Regions from separate parts of the Candidatus Sarcina troglodytae genome, predicted to be linked through region 2. Evidence: predicted binding sites of a transcription regulator. Region 2 holds the regulator's gene; each other region holds the start of a gene.
What was found. Region 2 encodes NrdR, which represses ribonucleotide reductase genes. Its sites were predicted from a motif close to CACNANATNTNGTG; they were not measured.
Positions count from the first base shown of each region.

Region 1 (4,587 bases), 870 kb from region 2:
CTATTTGCCAACCCCATTCTGAAGATTTTAAATACGGATTTGGTACCCCTGAAATAAGATTTCCTTTTCCAACTCTATTTTTTTCTGGATCAGCTGTTGCACATGAACTCATATAATAACTAAATGAAACAAAGTCTACTGTATTCTTAAGTATTTGAGTATCTTCTTCCTCCATTTTAATTTCTATGTTATTTTCCTTAAAATACCTATTCATATATTTAGGGTATTTTCCTCTAGCATGTACATCCCCAAAAAACAATGTTCCCCTATCTTGTTCCATTGCTTTAATTACATCACTTGGATTTGCAGTTAAAGGATAATTAGGAACACCTAAAATCATGCAACCAATTTTAAATTCTGGATTAATTTCATGCCCAATTTTAACAGCTAATGCACTTGCAACTAATTCATGATGCATCGCTTGATATAAATCTTGTTTTGATAATTGTTCCTTTGGAGTTAATATTCCTGCACTCATTAGTGGAAAATGTAGAGCTGAATTAATCTCATTGAAAGTTAACCAATATTTAACCTTATCTTTATATCTTGTAAATACAGTTCTAGCATACCTTTCAAAAAAACCTATAAGTCTTCTATCAGTCCATCCATTATAATTCCTTGCCAATGCTAACGGAGTTTCATAATGCGATAATGTGACTAATGGCTCTATTCCATATTTAGCTAACTCATCAAAAACATTATCATAAAATTCCAACCCTTTTTCATTTGGTTCAATATCATCTCCATTAGGAAATATCCTTGACCACGCAATTGACATCCTAAATGTTTTAAATCCCATTTCAGCAAATAGCTTTATGTCTTCTTTATATCTATGATAAAAATCAATTCCTATTAATTTCATATTATCTTCTGTAGGGATTTCGGTTATAGGACCAGTTATTCCTTTTGGCATTATATCTTGTATTGATAATCCTTTACCATCCTCATTATACGCTCCTTCAAATTGGTTTGCAGCAGTAGCTCCTCCCCATAAAAAATTTTTTGGAAACTTAACATTATTCATAAATAACCCCTCCCATTTATTCACTAATTAATTTATCCATTTTCTTCATCTTTATTTTATTTATTTTTTGAACTTTTGTCAACAAATAATCCATTTACAATTCAAATAAAGAATTTTTATGTCTTGATTATATAAAAAAACTGCATAGAAAATTCCTTCTACACAGCTTTTCTTATTTATATACTTCTAATCATTAGCAACTATTCAATATATAATTTTCGCTCTCCCGTCTTCAAACTCTATTTTAGAATCAGTTATGATTGTTGCTTCATTAAATTCACCATAAGTATAAAACCTTCTCACATTAAATTTTGATTTATCCGCAAGAATATAACACTTCTCTGAAGACTTTATAACCGCTTTTTTAACTTCTCCATCTTCAAGCATCATTGTTGTAAAGCCACTTCTTGCATCTATTCCCATGGTACCTAAAAAAACTTTATCAAAATTCATAACCCTTATTTTATTTATTATATCCTCACCCATAATTAAATTTTTCTCTGGCTTTGCATAACCACCTAAAATATAAGTATTTATACCTTTTGACATTAACTTTTGTATATGCACTATTCCATTTGTCACCACAGTAATGCCCTTAGATTCTATATGGTCTATCATATAAAAGCATGTTGAACCAGAATCTATAAATATTACATCATTATCTTCTATCAACTTCGCTGCTTTTTTTGCAATTTTAATTTTTGCCTCTTTATTAGTATTAAAAATATTTTCACAATCCACTATTGTAAGTGGAACTTCATCTTCTATTACTTCAGCTCCGCCCCGTACTCTTTTTAATAAATTTCTCTCTTCCATAGCTATTAAAGTTCTTCTTACTGTTGACCTTGATAACTGAAATTTTTGCATTAATTCTTCCATAGAAGCATACTTTTTTTCTTTTAAATATTCTGAAATATCTATCCATCTATCTACAAGTATCATATTTAACTCACCTTATTTATTTTTGTTCAAACTGTTCATTATATGAACAAAATAATAGCATTCTTTTATTTAGATGTCAACATATATTATTCTCCACATTTTATAACTATAAACCCTCTTTTATCTGCCTACCGCTATAATAAATAATTTAAAATTATTCACTTTTTTTAATCATTAATTGATACATATAAGCACTTATTATCAAAAAGTAACACATAAATATTAACAAACAAAACTTTAAAAATATAAGAACTTAGGTAGAAAAATAACGTCTTTGTGAGAATATTGCTTAGAATCTTAAAATTTCAAAACTTCTATATCTTGTGTGTACTCAAAAATAATAGTACAATATCCTGTGTCTTTAAAAAATATTAGTTTAATATTTAAATATTATTTTTAATATATAAAATTCAAATAAATATAAAGTCTAGGAGTGGTTTTGTGGAAGTTATTAAAAGGGACGGAAGTACAGTAGAATTTAATAAGGAGAAAATTAAAGAAGCTATATCAAAAGCTATGAAAAATGGTAGTGGAATTTACGTATTAAACATAGCAGAACTTATAGCAAATGATGCAGAAAAATATTTTAATGAACAAAAAGAAACATGTACAATTTATAATATTGAAAGTTATGTATATGATAGACTTGTTCATTATGGTCAAGTAGAAACCGCTAGGGCTTATGAAGGTTATAGAGCTGTTCAAGAATTTAAGAGAAATACTAATACTACTGATGAAAGTATATTAAATTTACTAAATAAACAAAATGAAGATGTAATGAATGAAAATTCTAATAAAAACCCAGTAGTTTCAGCAACTCAAAGAGATTTAATTGCAGGTGAGGTGTCTAAAGACATTTCAAGAAGAAAATTAATTCCTGCATATATAGTGCAAGCTCATGATGAAGGAGCTATTCACTGGCATGATATGGATTATAGTTTATCTCCTATGTTTAACTGTTGCCTAGTTAATTTAGAAGATATGTTTTTAAACGGAACTGTTATTAATGAAAAATTAGTAGAAGAACCTAAATCTTTTGGAACTGCATGTACCGTGGCAACTCAAATCATAGCACAAGTTTCATCTAATCAATATGGTGGACAAAGTATTACTATTAAACATTTAGCTAAATATCTTAAAGTTACAGAAGAAAAAGCTTTCAATCACTATTTAGAATTATTAGGTGATGAAAATTTAGCTAAAAAATTATCTTTAGATGCTAAAATGAAAGAACTTAAAGATGGAATACAAACTATAAGATATCAATTATCAACCTTACAAACAACAAATGGTCAAGCCCCATTTTCTACAATTTATTTAGAAATTGAACAAGGACATCCATACGAAGAGGAAATGGCGTTAATTTGTGAGGAAATGATAAAACAAAGATTGGAAGGAATGAAAAATTATAAAGGTCAAGAAATAGGTGAAGCATTCCCAAAACTTGTATATCTTTTAGATAGCCACAATTGTCTTGAAGGTGGAAAATATGATTATATAACTAAACTTGCTGCAAAATGTACTGTTAAAAGATTAGTTCCTGATTATCAAAGTGCTAAAATGATGAGAAAAAATTATGAAGGGAATACTTTCCCACCAATGGGATGTAGAAGCCATCTTTCACCTTGGAAAGATAATAATGGGGATTATAAATGGTATGGTAGATTTAACCAAGGAGTTATTAGTCTAAATTTACCTCAAATCGGAATACTTGCTAAATGCGATATGGATTTATTTTGGAAAATATTTGACGAAAGATTACAGTTATGTAAAGAGGCACTTTTAACTAGACATAAAATGCTTCTTGGAATAACTTCTGATGCAAGTCCTATACATTGGCAATATGGAGCCATAGCTAGACTTGAAAAAGGACAAAGAATAGATGAATTGCTTAAAAATGGTTACTCTACTTTATCTCTTGGATATGTTGGAATATGCGAGTTAACTTATGCAATGCTTGGGGTTAGTCATACAACAAGAGATGGAGAAAAGTTTGCCATAAAGGTAATGAAATACATGACAGATAAATGCAATGAATGGAAAGATGAAACAGGACTTGGATTTAGTCTTTATGGAACTCCTGCTGAAAGTCTAATATATAGATTTTGCAAAATAGATACAGCAAGATTTGGTAAAATAAAAAATGTAACTGATAGACTATACTATACAAATTCTTATCATGTACATGTATGTGAAGAAATTGATGCATTTACAAAATTAAAATTCGAATCTCAATTCCATGATATATCACTAGGGGGATGCATTTCATATATAGAAGTACCCGACATGAGTAAAAATGTTGAAGCTGTTGAAAGCATAATAAACTTTATATATCATAATGTACAATATGCTGAAATTAATACAAAACCAGATATATGTTATAAATGTGGTTATACTGGTGAAATTCAATTAGATAAAGAAGATTTAACTTGGCATTGCCCATCTTGTGGTAATAGCGACCAAGATGAAATGCAAGTTATGAGAAGAACTTGTGGGTTAACAATATAGGCTCACGTTAAATTGCTTAAACTGCTGGAACACCCTTAGAGCTGTATAAACTACAACATAATTGGAAACAATAAGTGTGAATGTTTGAAAATTATACAGATTGGGCAATCAGC
Region 1 covers NZ_CP051754.1:705,061-709,647, reverse strand. Annotated here, with positions in the region: gene HH195_RS03105 (glycoside hydrolase family 1 protein) at 1-1,024, opposite strand, end outside; gene HH195_RS03100 (DeoR/GlpR family DNA-binding transcription regulator) at 1,229-1,966, opposite strand; gene nrdD (anaerobic ribonucleoside-triphosphate reductase) at 2,408-4,474, shown strand.
Region 1: nrdD (anaerobic ribonucleoside-triphosphate reductase) is a predicted target of NrdR. The motif match lies at 2,311-2,324, and genes of this name have one in related genera.

Region 2 (4,587 bases):
AAAAGGGGGGCAAGCTTTGTTTAAAATTCAACTATTATTAAATAGAGTTATTTCAAAATTAAATGTATTTTGCAAATCAATATATTATGTTGGGGGAACTGATGTATTACCTCCACCTTTAAGTAAAGAAGAAGAGGAGAAATTAGTTTCTGAACTTGCGGCAGGAGATGATAAAACAAAGAGTATATTGATAGAAAGAAATTTAAGACTTGTTGTTTACATTGCAAGAAAATTTGAAAATACTGGGGTTGGTGTTGAGGATTTAGTTTCAGTTGGAACTATTGGTCTTATAAAAGCTGTAAACACGTTTAATCCAGATAAAAAAATAAAGCTTGCAACCTATGCTTCAAGATGTATAGAAAATGAAATACTTATGTATTTAAGAAGAAATAGTAAGGTTAAAGCTGAAATATCTTTTTATGAGCCGCTTAACATAGATTGGGATGGAAATGAACTTTTGTTATCAGATATTTTAGGTACTGAAAATGATACTGTATATAATTTAATAGAAGATGAGGTAGATAGAGAACTTTTGTTTACAGCAATGAAAAATCTATCAAAGAGAGAAAAAGAAATTGTTCAGTTAAGGTTTGGGCTTCAAGGTTACAAAGAAAAAACACAAAAAGAAGTAGCTGATATGCTAGGAATATCGCAATCATATATTTCAAGGCTTGAAAAAAAGATAATAAAAAGATTAAAGAAAGAAATTAATAAAATGATTTAAAGTATAAAATCAACTCTCTTAGGTAATAATTAAAATGCAGAAGTAATTACTTCAAAGGAGTTGATTTTTATTATGATGATAAATAAGGTAGAGATATGTGGTGTAAACACAGCTAAATTGCCATTATTAAAAGAAAAAGAAATGAGGGAACTCCTTTTAAAGATGAAAGATGGAGATAACTTAGCAAGAGAAAAGTTTATTAATGGTAATTTAAGACTAGTTTTAAGTGTTATTCAAAGATTTAATAATAGAGGTGAAAATGTAGATGACCTTTTTCAAGTTGGATGTATAGGTCTTATGAAATCCATAGATAATTTTGATTTAAGTCAAAATGTGAAATTTTCTACTTATGCTGTTCCAATGATAATAGGAGAAATAAGAAGATATTTAAGAGATAATAATTCTATAAGAGTAAGTAGGTCTTTAAGAGATATTGCTTATAGAGCATTGCTTGTTAGAGATAAATTGATAAATGATAATAATAAAGAACCTACCATATCACAAATTGCTAAAGAATTAGATATTCCAAGGGAAGAAGTTGTATTTGCATTAGATGCAATTCAAGATCCAGTATCGTTATTTGAACCTATTTATCACGATGGAGGAGATGCTATATATGTAATGGATCAAATTAGTGATTCAAAAAATCAAGATGAAAATTGGCTTCAAAATATTTCAGTAAAAGAGGCTATGAAAAAATTAAATGATAGGGAAAAATTAATTTTGACCCTTAGGTTTTTTAATGGTAGAACTCAAATGGAAGTAGCTGATGAAATTGGAATTTCTCAAGCACAAGTATCTAGATTAGAGAAAATAGCATTAAAACATATGAAAAAATATGTATAGAGCCTAATTTTAGGCTCTATTTTTATATGATGAAACATATTAATAATATGATAAATTAGATAACTTAATAATAAATAAGTATACAATAGCATATAAATACTTATGGGGGAGGTTTATTATGGAGGAAATGTTATTTTCATTAAATAACTTAAGGAGTATGGAGGTTATAGATTTTAATAAAGGAAAAAAGCTTGGTCATATAATTGATGTAAAGATAGATTCTGATTTAAATAAAATATTATCTATAATAATACCAGAGGAAAAGACATCATGGTTTGGAAAATCAGAAGATATAGAAATACTATGGGAAAACGTGATTAAAGTTGGAATTGATGTTATACTAGTTAAAGTGGAAAATGATAATAGATATGATGTGGATAAATATATGTAGAAATTACATGAAAAAAAATGTATAATAAAAATACAGTTTTATAGAAGGATGTGAAAGTAGATGAGATGTCCTTATTGCTCCTATGAGGAAAGTAAAGTAGTAGATTCAAGAGCTACTGATGATTATACAGCTATAAGAAGAAGAAGAGAGTGTTTAAGATGCTCAAAAAGGTATACAACATATGAAAAAGTTGAGGATATACCTATATTAGTAATAAAAAAAGATTCTATAAGAGAAACTTTTAATAAAGATAAAATAATGAGCGGCATAGTAAAAGCATGCCAAAAGAGACCTGTTTCCAGAAGTCAAATGCAAAACATAGTTGATGATATAGAAAAAAACATAAGTAACAAAATGATAGTGGAAATAAAATCAGAAGATATAGGCGAAATGGTTATGGAGAGATTAAAAAATGTTGATGAGGTATCTTATGTAAGATTTGCATCTGTTTATAGGCAATTTAAAGATATAAATACCTTTATGGAAGAAATAAAGAATTTAATGAAGTAAAGAAGGTAGGCTGTAGAGTCACTACAGTTTACCTTTTTTGCTTCATTTGTGATAAAATAAAACAATACAATAAATTAAGAAAGGAAAAAATATGAAAGAATTAATTAAAGATGATATGAAATTTTTAAGTTTCAACGATGATAATGTATCTATCAACTTTTCAACGGCTTTTAATAAAATTGATTTTAAAAAGAGTACTATAGAAGGAAAGAAAAATATTGAAAGATTAGAGAATATTTTTGCTTTAGATAATATATTATATTTAAATCAAATTCATAGCGATAAGATAATAGATTGTAAGGATAATTTGATAGCTCCAAAAGGAGAGATTGATGGAGATGCTATAATTACAAATAAAAAGAATGTAGGTATTGGAGTATTTGCTGCAGATTGCACTCCTGTTATAGTTTATGATAAAGAAAAACAAGTTATAGCAGCTGTTCATAGTGGATGGAGAGGAACTTTTGATGAGATAGCTAAAAAGACTTGTAAATATATGATTGATAATTATGGATGCAATAATTTAGATGTTATAATAGGACCTCACATAAGACAATGTTGTTATGAAGTTAGTAGAGAATTAGCAGAAAAATTTCAAAGAAAATTTGGTAATGAAGTTGTAGATAACAGAAACCTAAGTTTAGAAAAGTGTATAATAAGTCAATTAAGTGGGATTGTAAATATGACAAATATAAAATCTTTAGGTAAATGTACTTTTTGTGATACATCAGAAGAATTTCATAGTTTTAGAAAAACAGGAGAAAATTCTGGAAGGTTATTTGCTTTTATATTCCTAAAATAAATGATTTTAAGAGGTACGACACATGAGAAAGAAAATAGTTATATCTATTAGTGCTATCATAATATTATCTCTTATTATTATGACTGGATTATATTTTGGAATATCTAACTATAGATATATACAAAATTCTAAAAGTGTTTTATTAGAATATGATAAAATATTAGAGGTATTAATAGATAATAATATAAGTTTAAATGATGAACTTAGTTTTCTTAAAAATAGTGATGTTAGAGTGACGTATATAAGTGCTAACGATACAGTTTTATTTGATAGTTACAAAGACTCAAATAAGGATACACATGTAGATGCTATAGAAGTTGAAGAGGCCATGAAAAATGGTTATGGAAGTAGTATAAGGTATAGTAATGAAGTTAATAAGGAAATGGTGTATTATGCTTTAAAATTAAGCAATGGAAGTGTAATAAGAACATCAATGCCGTTAGATAGTGCTATAATATTTAAAGATATAAATATTGGGTATTACTTGATTGCCTTATTAATATCTATTTTAATAGCAGTACTTTTATCTATTAGAATTACTAAAGTTATACTAAATCCGTTGAAAGAATTAGAAAATACAACCTCTAAGATTGCAAATGGAGAATTAAGTAAAAGAGTAAGTATAAAAACAATAGATGAATTTGGAATGCTTGGAAAAAGTTTCAATAATATGGCTGATAGGTTAGAGGAGAGTATTTCTGAATCATTAGACAAACAAAACAAATTAGAAGCAATACTTAAAAGCATGGATAGTGGAGTAGTTGCAGTAGATAGTGAATTAAAAGTCATAATGATTAATCCATACGCTAAAAAAATATTTGGTGTAAGAGGAGATATAATAGGTAAAAAATTTAGTAGATATATAATGGAAGATAATATATTAAATGTTCTTAAAAATAGTGAAGATAGAGTTGAGGTATTAATAAGATATCCTGAAATTAGAAATTTAAGAATAAGAACAGCAAATGTAATAAATGGTGAAGATAAGATTGGAACAGTTGCAGTAGTTCAAGATATAACTGATATAAAAAGGCTTGAAAATATGCGAAGTCAATTTGTTGCAAATATATCTCATGAATTAAAAACACCATTAACTTCAATTAAAGGATTTGCTGAAACCTTAAGATATGTAGACGATGATGAAACGAGAAATAAATTTTTGGATATTATAGATGAAGAATCGGATAGATTAGCAAGGCTAATTGGTGATATATTAATTTTATATGATATTGAGCAAAATAGAGATCCTGTTTATGAACCATTTTCCACAAAAGATATAATACAAAATGTAGAACTTCTTGTTATGAGAGAAGC
Region 2 covers NZ_CP051754.1:1,575,118-1,579,704, reverse strand. Annotated here, with positions in the region: gene sigE (RNA polymerase sporulation sigma factor SigE) at 17-724, shown strand; gene sigG (RNA polymerase sporulation sigma factor SigG) at 797-1,570, shown strand; gene HH195_RS07090 (YlmC/YmxH family sporulation protein) at 1,689-1,961, shown strand; gene nrdR (transcriptional regulator NrdR) at 2,022-2,471, shown strand; gene pgeF (peptidoglycan editing factor PgeF) at 2,563-3,273, shown strand; gene HH195_RS07075 (HAMP domain-containing sensor histidine kinase) at 3,296-4,587, shown strand, end outside.

Region 3 (4,587 bases), 610 kb from region 2:
CATACTTTATATGTAATTGACCAAGCAGCTAAATATAAAGATTTAGCTCATAACAAAAAGGCATTTATGTTTGCTGCACTTCTCCATGATATAGGAAAAACAAAAACAACTGTATTAAATAACGACGATAATATTATATATATGTACCCTCATCATGATTTAGTCGGGGGAGAAATGGCTCGTAGAATTCTAAGGACCCATATAAATAACATAACCCTTAGAGATAATATTGTTTCTTTAATAAAATATCACATGACACACTTCTATATTTTAAATAGAATAAAAACTAATGAAGTTTTAAACATGATAGAAAACACAGACATACATGATGTAGCTCTACTTTCACTATGTGATAGACTTGGAGAAAAAAATCTCTCCAAAGAAGACAAAGAAACAATACTTAATGATATAAATAAATTTTTAAATATAATGTCTTCTAAAACAGGATTACATTATGATAATTTCTCTATAAATTTCTAATTAATATTTACTAATAATTTTAAATTTAAAACAAAATAAGAAATATCAAATTTATCGATATTTCTTATTTATATTAACTCTTATAAAGTATAAATATTTTAAAAAAATAAATAATATTCTTCATTAAGCTTAATATTTAAATTTAAGCATTTAAATAATCTATATCTTATATGCTTTATGATTATTTCCAACATGTGAAACTCTATCTTTCCTTTCTGCACTCTTACCTGGGCCAAATCTCTCATCTAGACTTAGGTATCCTGTAACCCTTGAAATCCCTTGTATATCACTTGAACCACAATTTACACATGCTAACTCATTGCTATGAAGATACGTACCACAACACTTACAATATCTTATATGAAAATTTATACCTAAATAACTTATATTTGTGTGTTTGTAAGCATAGTTTAATATATTCATTATAGTTTCGCCATCTGGACAATCGTCTACTTCTAAATAACTTATATGCCCTGCATTACAAATCTTATGATATGGAGCTTCTATTTCTATTTTATTTTTTATTGATATTGGATAATAAACAGGCACATGATAACTGTTTGTATAATAATCTTTATCTGTTACATCTTTGATTTTTCCAAAAGCTCTTTTATCGTGTTTTATAAACTTACCTGATAATCCTTCAGCAGGGGTTGCATAACAGCTCCAATTTAACTGTGTTTCCTCAGTTACTCTATCAGTATATTGCCTTATATATGATATTATTTTTAGACCTAATTCCCTAGACTTTTCGCTCTCTCCATGATGTTTTCCAGTTAAAGCGATTAAAGCTTCCGCAAGACCTATAAATCCAATTCCCCAAGTTCCTTGCTTTAAAACTGGTTCAATGGAATCCTCTTGATTTAATCCCTCTGACCCTCTCATAAGTCCTTGACCAGCTACAAAAGGTAAATCTTTAACTTTAAGTTTTTTCAAAACATCATATCTATGCAATAAAGCTTCTTTACATGTTTCTAGCCTTTCATGCAAAATTCTAAAGAATTTTTCCTCACTTCCCTTTGCTAATATACCAATCCTAGGTAAATTTATTGTCACTGGCGCAATATTTCCTCTACCTGCACAGCCAGGTTCACCATTTACATTACTCATTAAATAAGTTCTGCATCCCATTGTAGCTGGCTTATATCCTCTTTCATAATACTCTTTGTTAAAATCAGCATCTATGTTCATAAATGTAGGATTCATTCTCTTTGCAGCTACCCTACACGCAAGTTCATAAAGGTAAAAATAAGGATCATCAACCTCTCTATTTACCCCCTCTTTTACCCTAAATATTATATTAGGAAATATGGGCTGTTCTCCCTTTCCTAAACCTTTTTCGTACTCTTTCAAAAAAATCTCACAAACTAAAGCAGCATCATTGGAATCTGGCAATCCTAAATTTACTGAACTAAATGGTACTTGTGAGCCTGCTCTTGAATGCATTGTATTTAAATTATATATAATTCCTTGCATTGCTTGATGTATTCTTGCTCTTAACTTTTTCTCTGTAAGTTTCTCTATTTTATCTGATGCTACGCCTAGTTCTTCATACTCTTTTCTAATTTCTTCTCTAGTTGGATGAACAAATATACTTATGTCATTATCAAAATCTGGATGCGATTGCCCTCCAAACATATCATTTTGGCTAGATTGCAACAAAATACAAGATAATTCAGCAGCACTTTCTATTCTTTTTGGAGTATTTATTGTTCCATATCCTGTATTGAACCCTCTTTCCAAAACCATTCTTGTAGGTATATGAAGGCAATTAGTAGTTAAATTATAACTATCTAAATCATGATAATATATATCACCATTTTCATGAGCTTTCGCTAAATGCTTTGGCATTATAGATAAATTATGCCATTTATTAGATTCTGAAGCTATTCTTAAAAGTTTTGATGAAAAGTTATTTCCAACATTAGCATTATCTCTATCAGTTTCTACTCCTATTTTACTTATTGCCCTCATCAAATCAGATTTTATTTCCCTAACCCTAGTTCTCTCTGCTCTATAATTTGAATAAGCCATAGATATATTTTTTAATCCACTATCATTTAATGCCTTTTGTACCAAATTTTGAATTTCCTCTACTGATACATGACTTTTACCAGACATTTCTATATAATTTAGTACCTTTTGAATTATTCCTAAAACTTGACTCTCAGATATATCATATCCTATTTCTTGAGCCGTTCTTTTTATAGCATTACTTATTTTATCGGTATTGAATCTTGCATCTCTACCGTCTCTTTTCACAACATGTAGCATTACAATTCCTCCACTCTACTATATATAGTACCGAGAATTTATTATACTCTACTATCATTTATGGTGCTAATTTTAAATTTTCCTTTAAATTAAACCTATATTATATAGGTCTTTTTTTCTTTCTTTTTTAACTTTTTCTAAAGATTTTCATATGTTGACATTTAAACTTTTGCGTATCCAGTTTTCAAATATCTTTATTATTTTATAATAATTGGTTAAAGAAAACCGCATTCACTAGAATTCTAAATGAATCAATTAGTGAAAAATCCATCATTATATCAAAAATTAGATTGATTAATAATATATTTAAATATATAATATAAATAATAAAGAATATCATGTGCTAGGGGTGCCTAAATTTAGGCTGAGAAATGAATTTATTCATTAACCCTCAAAGACCTGATCTGGATAGTGCCAGCGTAGGAAAGCGTTTTTATAAACAAAAAAGGCGTACTTATCTTGCGATAATTACGCCTTTTTTGTTTATAAAAATAGGAATAATAAATTTCAAGGAGGACTTTTAAAATGATGTCTTTTCAAGAAATCCTAAACAAATTTGTTACGGGATTTTCTCAAATTTTTACAGGATTACCTTCAAATATTGGAACAATCCTAGCTAGTCCTATGACAATAGTTACTATAATTGGGCTTGCAGTAATAATTCTTGTGCTATTAAAAGCTAGAAAAACAAAATTTGATGTAAGAATGATTACCACAATAGCCATTGCATTAGCCCTAAGTGTCGTTCTTAGCTTATTTAAAATTTATCAACTTCCTCAAGGTGGAAGCGTAACACTAGCTAGTATGGTTCCTATAATTTTAATAGCATATATTTATGGTCCAGGAGTTGGTATGCTTACAGGATTCATTTATGGATTACTTACTTTACTTATAAATCCATATATACTTCAACCTATACAAGTTTTATTTGATTATCCTCTTCCTTTTTTATGCTTAGGGATAGCAGGATTTTTTCCAAAAAAAAGATTACTCGGTGCTATAATCGCCATTTTCTTTAGATTTGTCTGTCATGTTATATCAGGAGTTGCCTTCTATGGAAGTTATGCTCCAGCTGGTATGTCGCCTTTAGTATATTCAATAGTTTATAATGGCTCATTCTTACTACCAGATACTATAATTTGTCTAGTTGTTTTGTACTTTTTACCAATTGATAGGATAATCAAAAACGTAAATAAATATAAGCCAACCAAAACAAATACATAAAAATAAGGATATCTAAACTATCTTGTTTAGATATCCTTATTTTTATTTTAATATAAATCTTTAAATACTGATGTATACAACTCATTTTGTACTACATATTCGTCTGCTTTTCCGTTTTCTAATGCTTCAGTAAAATCTAAGTTTATAGGTAACTCACCTAAAAGTTTTAAACCTAAATATTTAGCATGTTCCTCTGATGATTTTTTACTAAATACATTCATCCTTTCTCCACATTTACCACATAATATGTATGCCATATTTTCAACTACCCCTCTTACAGGAACTCCTAATTTTTCAGCCATTACAACAAGTTTTTTAACTATCATAGATACCATATCTTGAGGTGTTGAAACTATTATTATTTCTTTTAATGGGAAACTTTGCATTACTGTTAAAGTTATATCCCCAGTTCCTGGAGGCATATCTATTAAAAGATAATCTAAATCTCCCCAAACTGTATCTTGATACATTTGATTTAAAACTCCATTTATAACAGGGCCTCTCCATATAACAGGCTCATCTTCAACTTCTGTAATAAGATTTAATGATATCACTTTGATTCCTAAACCTGTTTCTACAGGAATAAATCTAACCCCTTCACCTTCTGAG
Region 3 covers NZ_CP051754.1:2,181,384-2,185,970, forward strand. Annotated here, with positions in the region: gene HH195_RS10210 (HDIG domain-containing metalloprotein) at 1-480, shown strand, start outside; gene nrdD (anaerobic ribonucleoside-triphosphate reductase) at 640-2,754, opposite strand; TPP riboswitch at 3,090-3,197, shown strand; gene thiT (energy-coupled thiamine transporter ThiT) at 3,280-3,978, shown strand; gene HH195_RS10225 (Mrp/NBP35 family ATP-binding protein) at 4,026-4,587, opposite strand, start outside.
Region 3: nrdD (anaerobic ribonucleoside-triphosphate reductase) is a predicted target of NrdR. The motif match lies at 2,771-2,784, and genes of this name have one in related genera.